DNA from 2 places in the Streptomyces sp. NPDC015127 genome. Region 2 is predicted to be linked to the other one. Evidence: riboswitches for the same ligand, from Rfam matches in the RefSeq annotation. Region 2 holds a riboswitch; the other holds the start of a gene.
The links. Region 2 has a riboswitch for cyclic di-AMP ahead of ACF08N_RS04400 (transglycosylase SLT domain-containing protein). Riboswitches for the same ligand answer to the same signal wherever they lie in the genome.

Region 1 (4,893 bases), on a different contig from region 2:
TCGACCGCCTGGCCAAGCTCGTGGCCGAGGGCCTGGACGAGCTGCCCGAGACGGTCTGACCGTCCGGACGGGTGTCGGCAACCCGGCCCGTCCGGCCGGCTCACCCGAGAACCACGGCAGAGCCGCGGCGTTCCGCATTCAAGGAACCCGCGGCTTTTCCGTGCCCACGCCACCCGGGAGAAATGAATTCGGGCAGGGCCGAGAAAGGGCCTCCGGAAACAGGGCCTTCGAATAAACTCTTCTTATATACGGCTCGATTGTTAATTGCGGACGCTCGCGATGTTTACGGAATGTTGCGAAGTCCTCACCCGCTCCGGACGCCGCAGCCGGTGCACGGCCGCCGCCCTTTCCACATGGAGGGCCGTCAGCGCCCGCGCGCGTTCCACGTCGCCGCGCGCCACCGCGTCCACGATCGCGCCGTGCTCGGCCCAGGACTCGGCGGGCACGGCCGGCTGTTCGACGGCGTACATCCAGGCGATCTTGTGCCGCAGCTGGGTCAGCAGGGCGGTCAGCCCCGGGCTGCCGGAGGCCTGCGCGAGCGTCTCGTGGAACCAGGCGCCCAGGGACCGCAGATCCTCGCCCTGACCGCGGCGCGCCCGCTCCTGACCGAGCCTCACCAGGCCGCGCAGCACCTTCAGATGGGCATCGGTGCGCCGCTGGGCGGCACGTGCGGCGCCGAGCGGCTCCAGCAGCATCCGGATCTCGAGCAGGTCGGCCGCCTCCTGCTCGGTCGGCTCGGCGACATGCGCGCCGGCGTGGCGCCGGGTGACGACGAAGCCCTCCGACTCCAGGGTCCGCAGGGCCTCGCGCACGGGGACGCGGGAGACCCCGTAGCGGCGTGCGAGGTTCTCCTCGGTGAGCCGGCTGCCGCGCTCGAATACGCCGGAGACGATGTCGTCGCGGATCGCCGTGCATACAGAGTGCGCGGGAATGCGCATGTCCGAACCTCCGCCTTGATCCGCGCGAAACGCAGCCGATTGACTCGTGTCCGGTGACTCTATTCCAGTCCACGGCATTTTCCGATGGCCGACCGGAATCCATGGATATCTTTTGGCCGAAAAATGCGTCATGCGATCGGCGAGGACCTGCCGGAGACCTGGGTGCGGCCGGGCCACCGGATGCGCAATGCCCGTGGATCCGAGAGAGCGGCGAGGCGGTCAGGGGCGCCGGGAGGGGTCCCGGGAAAGGCGAAGACCCCCGGTGGCACACCGGGGGTCTTCGCGAGCGGCTCGGGTCGGCTCGGGTCAGACGGCTCGCGTCAGACGCTGACGCCGCGGGCGCGCAGATACGCGACCGGGTTCATGTCGGAGCCGTACTCCGGCGAGGTCCGGGCCTCGAAGTGGAGGTGGGGGCCGGTCGAGTTGCCGGTCGAGCCGGAGAGGCCGATCTGCTGGCCGGGCATGACCCGCTGGCCGACCGACACGCTGATCGACGACAGGTGGCCGTACTGGGTGTACGTGCCGTCGTTCATGCGGAGCACGATGTTGTTGCCGTACGCGCCGCCCCAGCCGGCCTCGACGACGGTACCGGCGCCCACGGCCACGACCGACGTGCCGGACGCGGCGCGGAAGTCGACGCCGGAGTGGCTGCCGGAGGACCACAGGGACCCGCCGGCCTGGTAACCGGTGGTCACGTAGGAGCCGGCGATGGGCAGCCGGAAGGTATTCAGACGGCGGCGCTCGGCCTCGCGGGCGGCGCGCTCCTTGGCCTCGCGGGCCTCCTTGGCGCGTGCCTCGGCCTTGCGCTTCGCCTCGGCCTCGGCCTTCGCCTTCGCCCGGGCCTTGGCGGCGGCCTCGGCTGCCTCCTGCCTCTGGGCTGCGGCCTGGTCGGCTATCTCGTCGGCGATGGACCCCATGGAGACGATCTGCGTCAGGCCGGTGTCCTCGACCGAAGGCGCGGCCTCGGCGGCGAACGCCGGGGAGGCGAGGCTTCCGACGACGCCGGTGGTGGCCAGAGTCGCGACGCCGGCGATGTTCCGGCTCCTGCGCGTCAGGCGGCTCGGGGCACGGTGCTTCCCGGTGGCACGGGTGAACGCCATGAAGAGGCTGGTCCTTTCCTTCCTTCTCGCCTACCGGGTTAGCTGACGGGTTCGGAGCAGGAAGGTCTCCTACGGGCCCCTCCGCGCGGGCGAAGGCGTCCGATTCACCCCAGGGGACTGGGTCCCCGGCTCCCCGGGCTCGCGCCTGAAGGGGACTCGGCGATGACTGTCCGATGCCGCGGGTGCGACGTGATCCAGGCGGACAGCCGGACCGACGCTAGGCATTTCATCTGCCGATCACCAAACGGACAGCCTGTTTTGTAGCGCATGCCACAGGGCAGACGGGCAACCTCTCCAACAAACCGGACATAGCACGGAACCCCGGCAAACAGCTTGAAGCCGGGGTTCCGTTTGAGCGCATCTTGCGCGCATCGCACTCGTTCCGCGCCGGGTTCACCCGATACGCGGCATTCGATCAGCCCGTGACGACAGTCACTTCACCGATGCCCAGTGCCCTGACCGGAGCCTCGATCTGCGCCGCGTCGCCGACCAGCACCGTGACCAGACGGTCCACGGGGAACGCGCTGACCACCGCCGCGGTCGCCTCCACGGTGCCCGTCGCGGCCAGGCGGGCGTACAACTGCGCCTGGTAGTCGTCCGGGAGGTGCTGCTCGACCTGGTCCGCGAGCGTGGCCGCCACCGACGCTGCCGTCTCGTACTTCAGCGGTGCCACGCCGACCAGGTTCTGCACGGCCACGTCACGCTCGGCGTCGGTGAGTCCCTCCGCCGCCAGCGTTCGCAGCACCTTCCACAGGTCCTCCAGCGCGGGGCCGGTGTTGGGCGTGTCCACGGAGCCGCTGATGGCCAGCATCGAGGCCCCCGAGCCGTCCGGGGCGGACAACAGCACCTGGCCGAAGGCACGTACGCCGTACGTGTAGCCCTTCTCCTCCCGCAGGACGCGGTCGAGCCGGGAGGTCAGCGTGCCGCCGAGGCAGTACGTGCCGAGCACCTGGGCGGGCCAGACACTGTCGTGGCGGTCGGGGCCGGTGCGGCCGATGAGCAGCTGCGTCTGCACGGCGCCCGGGCGGTCGACGATGAACACCCGGCCGGTGTCGTCGGCGGTGATCGCCGGCACGGGCCGGGTGGCCGCCTTGTCGCCCGTCCAGGCCCCGAGGGTGTCGGCGAGGACGGCGTCCACGTCGATCCCGGACAGGTCGCCCACGACCACGACGGTCGACGTGGCGGGCCGGACGTGCTCCTCGTAGAAGGCCCGTACGGCCGCGGAGTCGATCCTCGCCACCGTCTCCTCGGTGCCCTGACGCGGCCGGGACACGCGCAGGGGGGAGGGGAACAGCTCCTTGGAGAGCTGCTTGGCCGCACGGCGGGCCGGGTTGGCCATCTCGTGCGGGATCTCGTCCAGGCGGTTGCGCACCAGCCGGTCGACCTCGCCCGCCGCGAAGGCGGGGGCGCGCAGCGCGTCGGCGAGCAGGCCGAGCGCCTTGGGCAGCCGGGAGGCGGGGACCTCCAGGGAGACACGGACACCGGGGTGGTCGGCGAGCGAGTCGAGCGTGGCGCCGCAGCGCTCCAGCTCGGCGGCGAATTCCTCGGCGCTGTGCTTGTCGGTGCCCTCCGACAGGGCGCGGGCCATGATCGTGGCGACGCCGTCGAGTCCCTCGGGCTCCGCCTCCAGGGGGGCGCCGAGGAGGATCTCCACGGCGACGACCTTCTGGCCGGGGCGGTCGCAGCGCAGCACCGTCAGCCCGTTGTCCAGGGTGCCGCGCTCGGGGGCGGGGAAGGCCCAGGGCCGGGCGGTGCCGGCGGTGGGCTGCGGGTGGAAGTCCATGGTCACGGCAGCGTCGCTCACTGGTCCGCCCCCTTGTGCTCGTCGTTCTCTCCGGCGGCCGCGGACTCGCCGCTCTCGCCGCCCTCCTCGGTGTCGTCGGCGGAGACGGGCTCGTAGACCAGCACGGCCCTGTTCCGCGGGTGCAGCCTCGCCTCGGCGACCGCCTTCACCTCCTCTGCGGTGACGTCGAGGACGCGCTGCACGGCGGTCAGCGCCAGCTGCGGGTCGCCGAACAGCACGGCGTAACGGCACAGTTCGTCCGCGCGGCCGGCCACGGTGCCGAGCCGGTCGAGCCACTCGCGCTCCAGTTGGGCCTGGGCGCGCTCCATCTCCTCGGGCGTCGGTCCCTCGGCGGCGAACCGCGCGAGCTCCTCGTCGACCGCGGCCTCGATCTGCGGGACCTCGACACCTCCGGACGTCTTGACGTCCAGCCAGCCGAGCGACGGAGCACCGGCCAGGCGCAGCAGCCCGAACCCGGCGGCAACCGCCGTCTGGTCGCGGCGCACCAGGCGGTTGTGCAGCCGCGACGACTCGCCTCCGCCGAGGACGGTGAGCGCAAGGTCGGCGGCGTCGCACTCGCGGGTGCCGTCGTGCGGGAGGCGGTAGGCGGCCATCAGGGCGCGCGCGGGCACCTCTTCGACGATCTCCTCGCGAAGCTGCTCGCCGATGACGTCCGGCAGGGAGCCGTCGCGCGGGGGCTGCTTGCCGTCGTGCGACGGGATGGAGCCGAAGTACTTCTCGATCCACGCGAGCGTCTGCTGCGGGTCGATGTCGCCGACGACCGACAGCACCGCGTTGTTCGGCGCGTAGTACGTGCGGAAGAAGGCGCGGGCGTCCTCGAGGGTCGCCGCGTCGAGGTCCGCCATCGAGCCGATGGGCGTGTGGTGGTACGGGTGGCCCTCGGGGTAGGCGAGGGCGGTCAGCTTCTCGAACGCCGTGCCGTACGGCACGTTGTCGTAGCGCTGGCGGCGCTCGTTCTTGACGACGTCGCGCTGGTTCTCCATCGACTCGTCGTCGAGCGCGGCGAGCAGCGAGCCCATGCGGTCGGCCTCCAGCCAGAGCGCCAGCTCCA
Region 2 (4,893 bases):
GCTTGACCGCGTACTCGTCGGCGGCAGGGAGCAGGCCGAGGTCGTCGAGCCGGTCGACGGTGGGGATGACCGGGTAGCCGGCCTTCGTGAGGTCGAGCAGGTACTGCTTGCCGGCCATGTCGCCGCGGGCGGTCAGGGGGTTGTAGACCCGGGTGCCGCGCTCGGCCGCCCGCGCGCGGAAGGCGTCGTACGCGTCCTGGTAGTGCAGGACGGGCCCGCTGTTGCGGACCACGACGCCGTCGAAGCCGTCCATCAGTGCGGCCGCGTCCGCCGGATGGGCGAGGGCGATGGTGAACTCCTCACGCAGCCGCGAGGACAGGTGGATGTCCTCGTCGCAGTACCGCCGGCCCTTGGCCTGGTAGGCAAGGTCGGTGACGTACAGCAGGCGGGACCTGGCGGACACGGGGCGGCTCCTGTGATCGGTTGACCGCAAAACTACTCGGTCCGGTCACAGGCGGTGCAGCCGGACCTCGGTCAGCAGGCCGTCCGCCACCTGCGCGGTCATGTACGTGTGATGCGGCTGGCGCCTGCGGTCGGTCGGGGAGCCGGGGTTGAGGAGCCGCAGGCCGCCGGGGGCCGTGGTGTCCCAGGGGATGTGGCTGTGGCCGAAGACCAGCACGGCGAGGTCGGGGAAGCGGTCGGCGCACCGCTGCTCGCGCCCGCGGGACGGGCCGGTCTCGTGCACGACTCCGAACCGGAGGCCGCCGAGCTCCGCCCGGGCCACCTCCGGGAGCCGGGCGCGCAGTTCGGGGCCGTCGTTGTTGCCGTACACGGCGAGGAGGCGGGCGGAGCGTTCCTGGAGGAGGTCGAGGGTCGCGGTGTCGACCCAGTCGCCGGCGTGGATCACCACGTCGGCCTCCTCGACACGGGCCATCACCTCATCGGGCAGGCGGCGGGCACGGAGGGGCACATGGGTGTCGGAGATCAGCAGCAGTCGCATGCCTGCCACCTTCCCGCTGCGGCGCCCGGCGGGCACACGGCCGCGCCGGGCGCCGCACTGACGTGACGTCAGAATGGGCGCCCGGCGCGATTCCATCTGCAATCGAAGCCGCGAATTCGGGGCTACGGTCAGTACGGACCGTTCACATTGTCGATCGAGCCGTACCTGGCGGCGGCGTAGTTGCACGCGGCGGTGATGTTCGCGACCGGGTCGTAGCTGTCGAAGGGCGTGCCGGGCACGTGGTAGGCCCGGAAGGTGGGGTCGATCACCTGGAGAAGGCCCTTGGACGGCGTGCCGTTGACCGCGTTGATGTCCCAGTTGTTGATCGCCAGCGGATTTCCGGAGGACTCGCGCATGATGTTGCGGTGGATTCCCTCGTAGGTGCCGGGAATTCCGTGCTTGGCCATGACGTCGAGCGATTCCTTGATCCAGCCGTCGAGATCGTTGGAATACGCCTTGGCCTTGGCGGGCTTCGCGGCCGGGGTCTTCTTCGCCGGGGCGGTGCGGGCCTCGGAGCGGTCGGCGCGGCCGGTGTCCGCGGTGCGGTCCGCGGGCTTGGCCTTGGCGCCGATGGTCAGCTTCAGGCCGGGGCGGATCAGCGACGGGTCGGCGCCGATGTTCCGGCGGTTGTCGTTGTAGAGCTTCTTCCAGCCGCCGCTGACGGACTGCTCCTCGGCGATCTTGGCCAGGGAGTCACCCGCTACGACGGTGTACGTGGCGGGGGCCTTCTTCGCCGGGGCGGGCGCCGTGACGGCGGCCTTCGCGATCGCGGGCTGCGCGGCGGAGGCGGTGGTCGCGCCGATCACCGGCAGGGCGAGCGCGGCGCCGCCCGTGCCCGCGGCGACGAAGCCGCGGGTGAGTCGGCTGGACTTGGGACGGCGGTGCTTACCCTTTGCAGGCATGACGCATTTCCTCTCCGTCGCCTGCGAGGTGAGCTGTCGGGTTCGGGCTGGAGATGCCCGGTCGCATGGTCGGTGCGACTTCACCCCGAGCCGTTCCGGATTTCCGGATCGGCGGCTTACCTGGGTCCCCCGCTCCTGCCGAACGTGAGTGCGTGTGGTCGGATTCCGGACGGCGGCAGGATTCGGCGGTCCATCCGGATTGCGGTGACCGTAAGCGAGAGCGGCCCGACGGAACAAGCCCTGAATTCACAACCGCAATGCGGAACCGGGGAAAAGGGGCAGGAACGACCTTCCTCGCCTTCTGTCGGGAACTCAACTTTCCCTCCGCACAAGGAGGGTGCGGACGCGCTCGCCGCTGTCGTGGTTCCACCGCGTGACCGATGTCACGGAACCGAGAACAAGAAAGACGAGTCGCCCGAGTCGCACGTAAACGGACATTAAGGAATGGAGGAGGGCGGCCCCGGAGAGGAAAAGCTCACAACTCATCGGGTGCTAATAGTCCGTTTTATTCTTTATGTAATGGCATCGTCCGCTTCGGGTACTCGTCCGCGGTGGCCGGGGGCGCGGCTCTCCGCCCGTACGCGGTCGCCCGCCGCCACCGACATCACGCGGGAGGACACGATGCGCGCACTGACATGGCAGGGCCGGCGAGACGTCCGGATCGAGACCGTCCCCGATCCCCGCATCACCGAGCCGAAGGATGTGATCGTCCGGGTGACGTCCACCGGCATCTGCGGTTCTGATCTGCACCTGTACGAGGTACTGGGCCCCTATCTCGATCCCGGCGACATCCTCGGCCACGAGCCCATGGGCATCGTCGAGGAGACCGGACCGGAGGTGACCGCTCTCTCGGCCGGCGACCGCGTCGTCGTCCCGTTCAACGTCTCGTGCGGCGAGTGCTTCATGTGCGACCAGGGACTCCACTCGCAGTGCGAGACGACCCAGGTACGGGACCGGGGCACCGGAGCGTCGCTGTTCGGCTACACGAAGCTGTACGGACAGGTGCCCGGCGGACAGGCCGAGTACCTGCGGGTGCCCTTCGGCGACACGCTGCCGGTCAAGGTGCCCGAGGGACCGCCCGACGAGCGCTTCGTCTACCTCTCGGACGTGCTGCCGACGGCCTGGCAGGCCGTGGAGTACGCAGACGTCCCGCCCGGCGGCTCGCTGACCGTCCTGGGCCTCGGGCCGATCGGCGACATGGCGTGCCGCGTCGCACTGCACCGGGGCGCCGGACTCGTCATCGGCGTCGACCTCGTCCCCGCGCGCCTGGTCCGGGCGCAGGCGCGGGGAGTGACGGTCCTCGACCTGCGCGAGCACGACGAGGTCGCCGACGCGGTCCGCGACCTGACGAACGGCCGCGGCTCGGACGCGGTGATCGACGCCGTGGGCATGGAGGCCCACGGCGCCCCGGTCGCCAAGGCGGGACAGTGGGCGACCGGCCTGCTGCCAGGGCGCGTGGCCCGGCGCGTCATGGAGCATGTCGGCGTGGACCGGCTGGAGGCGTTCTACACGGCCATCGACGCGGTACGGCGCGGCGGCACGATCTCGCTGGCCGGGGTCTACGGCGGCATGGCGGATCCCGTGCCGATGCTCACCCTGTTCGACAAGCAGATCCAGCTCCGCATGGGGCAGGCCAACGTCCGGCGGTGGGTGGACGACATCCTTCCGCTGCTGACGGACGCCGATCCGCTCGGCGTCGAGGGCTTCGCCACGCACACCATGCCGCTGGAGAAGGGACCCGAGGCGTACGCGACCTTCCAGGCCAAGGGTGATGGCATGGTCAAGACGCTGCTGAAGCCGTAGCGCCCGGAGGTGCGCAGCGCGCTGCGGCCGCGGCGCGCCCCGGCCGTCCGCGGCGCGGCGGAGCCGGAGCGCCCTCGCCGTCCGCGGCGCGCTGAACCCGTAGCGCCCGGCTGTCCGCGGCGCGCGGGAGCCGCAGCACCGTCGCTGTTGCCGGCGCGCGCTGAAGCTTCAGCCCCCTCGCTGCCCGCAGCGCGCTGCGCCGTAGCCCACCAGCGGTGCGGCGCCCCCAAGCCGCAGGTACTCGCGGCGCCCGGTCAGGTTTGGCAGGTGGGGCACCACATCGAGCGGCGTCCGCCCGTGCGGTCCGCGCGCAGCGGTCCGCGGCAGCGCGGGCACACCGGGTCCCGGTCGTCCCGGCGCCCGGTGAGCCAGGTCCGCCGGGGCGGTACGCGCGCGGTCGGCACGGCCGAGCGCAGGACCCGGCCCATCGCCGCATGGATCCGGCGCAGTTCGGCCTCGTCGAGGTCACGCGCGGGCCGCCCGGGCGCCACCCGGGCGCGCCAGAGGATCTCGTCGGTGAGCAGGTTGCCCAGGCCGGCGAGCACCGACTGGTCCATCAGCACGTTCTTGACGGCGCCCCGCCGCCCGGCGACGCGTTCCAGGAAGGTGTCCCTCGGCAGGCCGAGCGCGTCGGGGCCCAGATCACCGAGTACATGCTCGACGGCCTCGTCGCTGCCGGCCAGGTGGACGCCCTGGAGCTTGCGCTGGTCGCGGTAGTGCAGCCTGCGGTCGTCGTCGAGAGTGAGCACGAGGCGGTCGTGGTCCGCCACGGGGTCGCCGGGCGCGGCGCACAGCAGCAGCCCGGTCATGCCGAAGTGCCAGACGACGCGGGGCCCGTCGGTGGGGGCGACGAGCCACTTGCCGTGCCTCCAGGGCTCCTCCAGACGCCGCCCCTCGAGTTCCTTCCGCAGCCGCCGCACGGTCACCCCGCGCAGCACGCCCGGGTCGCGCACGTCGACCCTGCTGATCCGGCGGCCCGTGCCGCAGGAGCGCAGTACCTCCCGGAACCCCTCGACATCCGGCAGCTCGGGCATGTCCTTCTCCCTCGTCGGCCGTCCCCCGGGTACCCCGCGGCGCACCAGCGATACGTCCGCGGGTGAACGACGCCCGCGCGGGTGGCCGCGTACCGGAACTGCCCCGGAGGAGAGGGCCGTGCGCTCGTCCTCGGGGACCTGGGCCGCGACGACCGGCCGGACTGCTCGCCACCCAGGGGCCGGTGCAGACGGTCGTGCTGGGGCTGCTGACCCG

Region 1: another riboswitch for cyclic di-AMP. It lies ahead of ACF08N_RS20730 (M23 family metallopeptidase); the one in region 2 lies ahead of ACF08N_RS04400 (transglycosylase SLT domain-containing protein).

What each region holds. Positions count from the first base shown of each region.
Region 1 covers NZ_JBIBVE010000010.1:111,867-116,759, reverse strand. The annotation lists gene ACF08N_RS20740 (HPr family phosphocarrier protein) at 1-59, shown strand, start outside; gene ACF08N_RS20735 (GntR family transcriptional regulator) at 261-938, opposite strand; gene ACF08N_RS20730 (M23 family metallopeptidase) at 1,259-2,038, opposite strand; cyclic di-AMP (ydaO/yuaA leader) riboswitch at 2,052-2,210, opposite strand; gene ACF08N_RS20725 (M16 family metallopeptidase) at 2,454-3,842, opposite strand; gene ACF08N_RS20720 (M16 family metallopeptidase) at 3,839-4,893, opposite strand, start outside.
Region 2 covers NZ_JBIBVE010000002.1:250,704-255,596, reverse strand. The annotation lists gene ACF08N_RS04410 (hypothetical protein) at 1-403, opposite strand, end outside; gene ACF08N_RS04405 (metallophosphoesterase family protein) at 449-940, opposite strand; gene ACF08N_RS04400 (transglycosylase SLT domain-containing protein) at 1,069-1,842, opposite strand; cyclic di-AMP (ydaO/yuaA leader) riboswitch at 1,848-2,003, opposite strand; gene ACF08N_RS04395 (zinc-dependent alcohol dehydrogenase) at 2,464-3,645, shown strand; gene ACF08N_RS04390 (Fpg/Nei family DNA glycosylase) at 3,900-4,679, opposite strand.